One region of the Sporosarcina sp. OR05 genome, then DNA from elsewhere that is predicted to be linked to it. Evidence: predicted binding sites of a transcription regulator. Region 1 holds the regulator's gene; the other holds the start of a gene.
The links. Region 1 encodes LexA, which represses DNA repair genes until DNA is damaged. Its sites were predicted from a motif close to CGAACATATGTTCG; they were not measured.
Positions count from the first base shown of each region.

Region 2: NRI27_RS08195 (RpnC/YadD family protein) is a predicted target of LexA. The motif match lies at 1,444-1,457, and genes of this name have one in related genera.

Region 1 is NZ_JANKJL010000002.1:413,410-416,842, forward strand. Features, by position in the region: gene NRI27_RS06265 (methionine gamma-lyase family protein) at 64-1,332, shown strand; gene lexA (transcriptional repressor LexA) at 1,383-2,003, opposite strand; gene yneA (cell division suppressor protein YneA) at 2,207-2,512, shown strand; gene NRI27_RS06280 (YneB family resolvase-like protein) at 2,512-3,177, shown strand; gene NRI27_RS06285 (DUF896 domain-containing protein) at 3,350-3,433, shown strand, end outside.
Region 2 is NZ_JANKJL010000003.1:229,698-233,130, forward strand. Features, by position in the region: gene NRI27_RS08190 (Na+/H+ antiporter NhaC family protein) at 1-1,308, opposite strand, end outside; gene NRI27_RS08195 (RpnC/YadD family protein) at 1,491-2,051, shown strand; gene NRI27_RS08200 (hypothetical protein) at 2,147-2,287, shown strand; gene NRI27_RS08205 (tRNA dihydrouridine synthase) at 2,401-3,378, opposite strand.

The DNA.
Region 1 (3,433 bases):
GAACTATTTCCTCAGACTGATAAGATAATGAGGGGACTACACGTAGGAAAGAGGAAATCAATTATGTTAATTGAGCAATTTACTGAAGAAATCGAAGACCGAGCGGAGAAGACTGAAGAGAACATCCAAATCTATTTTAAAGCTGCCGAGAAAGTGGCTTTCCATAACCAACGTAAAGTGTTAGCGGCATTTAGAAAAAATCGCGTCAGTGACTTTCATTTAACGGGTTCGACCGGATACGGGTATGATGACGATGGACGGGATGTGCTGGAACAGGTGTATGCAGATGTCTTTGGCGCAGCGGCATGCCTTGTTCGAAATCAAATTATTTCTGGTACACATGCAATTTCATTAAGCCTATTTGGAGTACTTCGCCCAGGTGATGAATTACTCTATATCACAGGCAAGCCTTATGACACATTAGACTCTATCGTGTCAGGGGGAGATGAAGATACAGGTTCTCTTTCCGATTACGGCATTACTTATCAACATGTACCATTGACTGAAAATGGTTCCGTTAATTTTGAAGAAGTGAAAAAAGCGATTCATGCATCTACAAAAATGATTGGCATTCAACGATCAAAAGGCTATGCAGACCGTCCATCGTTCAGCATTGCTGAAATTAAGGAAATGATTGCTTTTGTAAAAGGAATTCGCGAAGATTTAATCGTTTTCGTTGATAATTGTTATGGGGAATTTGTGGAGAAGCAGGAACCGGTTGAAGTAGGAGCCGATTTGATGGCTGGTTCACTGATAAAAAACCCTGGCGGAGGGCTTGCGAGAACTGGTGGTTATATTGCAGGTCGGGCAGACTTAGTGAAGAAATGTGCGTACCGGATGACTTCTCCTGGAATTGGTGCGGAAGCGGGTGCGTCACTTGATACTTTATTAGAAATGTATCAAGGTTTCTTCTTAGCACCTCATGTCGTGAGTCAGTCGGTGAAAGGTGCGTTATTTACAGCAGCTTTTCTAGAAAGTTATGGATTTGATACGACACCACATGTCTCCAATCCGCGAACAGACCTCATTCAATCTGTCAATTTCGCAACCGCTGAACAAATGATCGCTTTTTGTAAAACGATTCAAGAAAACTCGCCGATCAATGCGCATTATTCGCCAGAACCTTCATACATGCCTGGCTATAGAGATGATGTCATTATGGCTGCTGGGACGTTTATACAAGGATCCAGCATCGAACTGACGGCTGATGGCCCGATTCGACCGCCTTATACAGCTTATATTCAAGGTGGTTTAACATATGAACATGTAAAAGCGGCAGTTATGTCTTCCATGCAAAAATTACTACTCGATCAGATGATTCAACCAAAATAATAGAAAAGAGGATGTCCACTGTCGGTAGCGACTCGGACATCCTCTTTTTATTAATGAATTTGACGATAGACGCCCACAACTTTTCCGAGTATGGAAACGTGATTGACGATGATTGGTTCCATCGATTCATTTTCAGGCTGTAAGCGGAAGTAATCCTTTTCTTTAAAAAACCGTTTGACTGTCGCTTCATCTTCTTCTGTCATAGCGACGACAATTTCACCATTCGTTGCAGTATGTTGCTGTTTTACAACAACGTAGTCTCCATTTAAGATCCCAGCTTCAATCATACTGTCTCCAACAATTTCAAGCATGAACAAATTATCATCAGAGGCACCATATGTATCAGGTAAAGGGAAATATTCTTCAATATTTTCAATCGCAGTGATGGGAAGACCGGCAGTAACTTTTCCGACAAGTGGAACATGTAGGACTCCGCCTTTCATCGAATCAAGTCCCTCAGGATCCAATATTTCAATTGCTCGCGGTTTTGTAGGGTCTCTACGAATATAGCCTTTGCTTTCCAATCTTGCTAAATGTCCATGGACAGTTGAACTAGAAGCTAATCCGACAGCCTCTCCGATCTCCCGCACGGAAGGAGGATATCCTTTCGATTTCACTTCATCTTTAATGAAATCCAAAATATCCTGTTGCCTTTTCGACATTTTTTTCATCTTTCCACCCCTCCATTTTTACGTAAAAAAGAATGTACTCTTGTACGAACAGAAATTCGTAACCAATGTTATTTCTTATCATAAGTATAACAGGTGTTCGGATGTTTAGCAAACAAAGGTTCGAAAGATTTGTTGACATGCGAAAAAACCTGTCCTATAATGGGAACAAGTATTCCGAACAAACATTCTTGGAGGGGTTAAATGTGACGCTAGTTAAAAAATACGGCTACATACTTTCAATTATCTTACTAAGTTCGACATTCACTTTATTCTTTGTTTTAAAAGAAACACAAGAGAGTACAATTGTTGAAGTAGAAGTTGTGCAAGGGGACACGCTATGGGGATTGGCACAAAAACATAGACCGAACGAAAAGCCAGACAAGTGGATTAAAGAAGTGATGAATTTAAATAATATGCATTCTACTTTGATAAAAAGCGGAGATACGCTAAAATTACCAGGAACGATACAGTCTACGGACGACAATCTAACGGAGTTGGCAGGTGAATAATGTTGACATCTCAATTGAAGACTTGTGTCCTTTATTGCAGAGTAAGTACTGAAAAAGATTCACAAGAAGCTTCATTGGCTAGACAAGAAGAGGAACTTCAACAACTTGCTAAGAAGATGAACCTACAAGTAGTCCATGTTTTTAAAGAAAAGCATAGTGGTTTTGATATGGATCGTGAAGGATTATTGGATTTACTAGACTGTATCCGAAATGAGGCTATCGATACGCTTTTAGTACAAGATGAAACAAGGCTTGGTAGGGGAAATGCAAGAGTTGCAATTTTACATCTTCTTATGAAAATGAATACGACTGTCATTACAAACCATGATAGTGGTCCAATGAAATTAAACGAGATGGATCACATGCTACTTGAGATTTTAGCGATTGTTGAAGAATACCAACGAAAGCTTCATAACGCTAAAATACGTAGAGGCATGAAACGTGCTGTGCGTGATGGTTATCGGCCAGAAGATAATTTAAAAAACAAAGGGAATGTAGAAGGGCGAGAGCGAATTGACGTTCCTTTGACAGAAATTGTGTCCTTACGCAAGAAAGGACTCACTTTTGAAGAGATTGCTGGTGTATTACGAGGACTTGGCCACAACGTGAGCAAAGCGACTGTACATAGACGATATAAAGAATATGAAGTTGAGCAGGAAGGCTGATAAAATGCACTTCCTGCTTATTTTGATTACTAAACAATGAAGAGTGTTCTGCTTCTAAAAGTGTGCATAGTAGTGCTAAAATAAGAAACGGTGGAGAAAAATAAAGAACATGGTCATTGTTAACCTGCAATTAGCTGTAGGTACACATAAGATAAAGGATAGGAGGAATTCAATGTTATCACCAGATAAGATTCAACGAATTAACGAGTTGTCCAAAAAGTCAAAAACAGTTGGATTGACATTGGAAGAAGCGAAA
Region 2 (3,433 bases), on a different contig from region 1:
AAGAATGGTCGTATCAGAGATTGGTGAGCAATGATCTCCAAAAATTCCTCCGGATAAAACTGCACCGATACAGACGAGTATATGCGCGTCCAACGAAATCGCCATCGGAATTGCAATCGGCAACATAATCGCAAATGTACCCCAAGACGTACCAGAAGCAAGCGCCATAACTGCACCGACAATGAAGAGAATGGCCGGGATAATAAATGCAGGTACATTCCCTTTCATGATTTCCACAATATAAGCAGCAGTCCCCATCTCACCAATGACTTTGCCAAGTGACCACGCAAGAACAAGTGTCGTCGCCACATACACCATCTTTTGCATGCCGCCTGTATAAATATCAAAGATCTCATTGAATTTCTTCACTTTATATACAATCATTAAAACAACAATCGTAATCGCCGCAAACAAGTAAGCCGTACTTAACGCCACACGGAATTCGCTTCCAGGAACAGGCGTTACCGGGAAACCTTTCGACACGAGCAATCCAAACAACGTAACAAATAATACGAGAAGCGGAAGCCATATGAGAATTGTACGGCTCCCCGTCGTATAGTCCTTCATTTCTTCGGCTTTCCGCAACGGTTTGGACTCTGGCCAATACAGCTGGCCAGTTTGACGTACACGTTGTTCCGCTTTTGCCATCGGACCAAAATCCAATTTCGTAATGGCAATTAACGGCACAAGCAAAACTGTTAAAATCGCATAAAATTGAAAAGGGATAACTTGGATAAGTGTGCTGAATTCTGAATCAGCAATATTCAACTTATCAAACTCCGCACGAATTAATCCCATAATATAGACGCCCCACCCGATAAACGGTATTAGAACAGCTACTGGTGAGGCTGTGGAATCAATAATCCAAGCAAGTTTCTCCCGCGAAATTTTCACCTTATCAAAGATTTTTTCAAAAACAGGTCCAACAATAAGCGGCGTACCTAAGTCAGAGAAGAATATGAGTATGCCACCGAACCAAGCTGCTAATTGCGCATTTGCTCGTGTTCTAATAAATTTCATGGATGCTGCAGCAAGGGCCGCTCCGCCCCCAGATTTCTCCATCAAAGCAACAAAGCCTCCGATGAAGAACAACAATACAAGTACCGCTGCATTATAACTATCCGTCAGTTGGGGAAATAAGTATTCTCCAATGACGCCAGTCGTAGCTGACAGCGGATTCCCGCCAACAAGAATAAGCACACCGGCAAACACGCCGGAGAATAACGAAATCAGTACATTTTTCGTAACGATCGCTAAAATGACCGCAATAATTGGGGGAATTAACGATAACAGTCCCATATGTTCCATACAGTCCATTCCTTTCAGAAATAATATATTGAATAACTATACAACTAAAATATTATTTATACAATATGGTAAATAAATTTATTCGTATAGCTCCTAATAGATTTTATTAACAGATAAGTATGATAATATATTTTAAGAGTATATGTTCGTAATTAATGGGGGGTGCAGAGGTGGTCACTACGTTGTCCATTCGAGAAAAACAATCGGCTTACACAAATCACGATAAGCTGTTTAAAGAGTTGCTTCATACTTTCTTTGAAGAATTTCTATTAGCTTTTTTCCCAGAAGTTCACAAAGAACTTAAATTCGCTCATCTTCAACCAATCTCTGAGGAAGTACATTCTGACTTAATAAGAGGAAGTACTCGTAGGCTTGATATTGCGGTGCAAACGAAGTTGAAAAATGAAGATGCTGTCGTTATCGTCCATGTGGAGCCACAAAACAGTAAACAGGAAGATTTCAATCGTCGCATGTTTAGCTATTTTAGTTTACTTTACAACAAGTATCAAAAGCCTATTATCCCAATAGCAATTTTTAGTTATCCCCAAGAATGGGACGTCCAAGAATTCACCATATCTTTCCCTTCCTTTGATGTCATGCGATTTCAGTATAAAACACTCCATTTGAAGAAGAAAAATTGGAGAGAATACATTCAAACTAAAAATCCAGTCGCGGCAGCTCTGCTTAGTAAAGCTATACTGAAAGAGAAAAAATTTATGTCAAACTCGAATTTTTACGAATGATGGCAAATATGAAACTCGATGAAGCAAGGCAAAGACTCTTGTATGGTTTCTTTGAAACATATTTACAATTAAACGACGAAGAGGAGGAGCAACTGATGAAGGAAATTCAACAATCTCCTGAAGCACAAAAGCTCATGGAACTGCCGATATCCTATGAGGAAAGAGGGATAAGGAAAGGTTATGAGCTAGGAATTGAAAAAGTAGCAAATGAAATGAAAAAAAAGGGAACGGCTTAGGAAGTGATAGCAGAAGTGACGGGTTTAACAAACGAGAAGTTAGTTGATTGGAAATATAGAGTGCAAAAAGAGTGAAAGAAAGTTTGTTTGCTCTCTTTCACTCTCTTTTGTTGTCACTCCAACTCTTTATCCAACAAAGGAAGGATTAAAGCTCTTACCTCATCAGTCGATTTAGTATTCATCAACTCATTCCGTAATTCGCCCGCACCTCTAAATCCACGGATATAAATTTTGAAGAAACGGAGAAGCGGTTTGAACGAACGAGGTTCAGCTTCTGTTGAATACTGATCGTGCAAATCCAATTGCAAAAGCAATAAATTCAAATACTCTTTCACGCTATGTTCTTTAGGTTCCTTTTCGAAGGCAAATGGATTTGTAAATACACCGCGACCAATCATGACGCCATCTACGCCATATTGTTCCACTAATTTCATACCTGTTGCACGATCAGGAATATCGCCATTTATCGTTAACAACGTGTTTGGCGCAATCTCATCCCGTAATTTTTTGATTTCAGGAATCAGTTCCCAATGTGCATCGACTTTACTCATTTCTTTTTTAGTGCGGAGGTGAATGGAAAGGTTCGCAATATCTTGCTTCAACACATGTCCTAACCATTCGCGCCATTCATCGACTTCAACATAGCCTAAACGTGTTTTTACACTAACTGGCAATCCGCCTGCTTTCGCTGCTTGGATAAGCTCTGCAGCCACATCGGGTCTTCTAATCAACCCTGATCCTTTTCCTTTGGCAGCGACATTCGGTACAGGGCATCCCATGTTCAAGTCGATTCCGCGAAAACCAAGTTTCTTCATATCGATGCTCATTTGTTTAAAATACTCCGGTTTATCGCCCCAAATATGTGCCACGATCGGTTGCTCGTCTTCCGTAAACGTCAATCGTCCACGCACACTATCTCTACCATTTGGGTGACAATAGCTTTCCGTATTTGTAAACTCCGTAAAAAATACATCAGGTCGGCCTGCTTCTGCAATGACATGACGGAATACAACATCTGTAACATCTTCCATTGGTGCTAATATAAAAAACGGCTTCGGTAAATCGAGCCAGAAATTATCTTCATTACTCATTTCATATCCTCCTGAAGCAATCAATAAAACCAACTTTATTCATTGCGAATTCCTA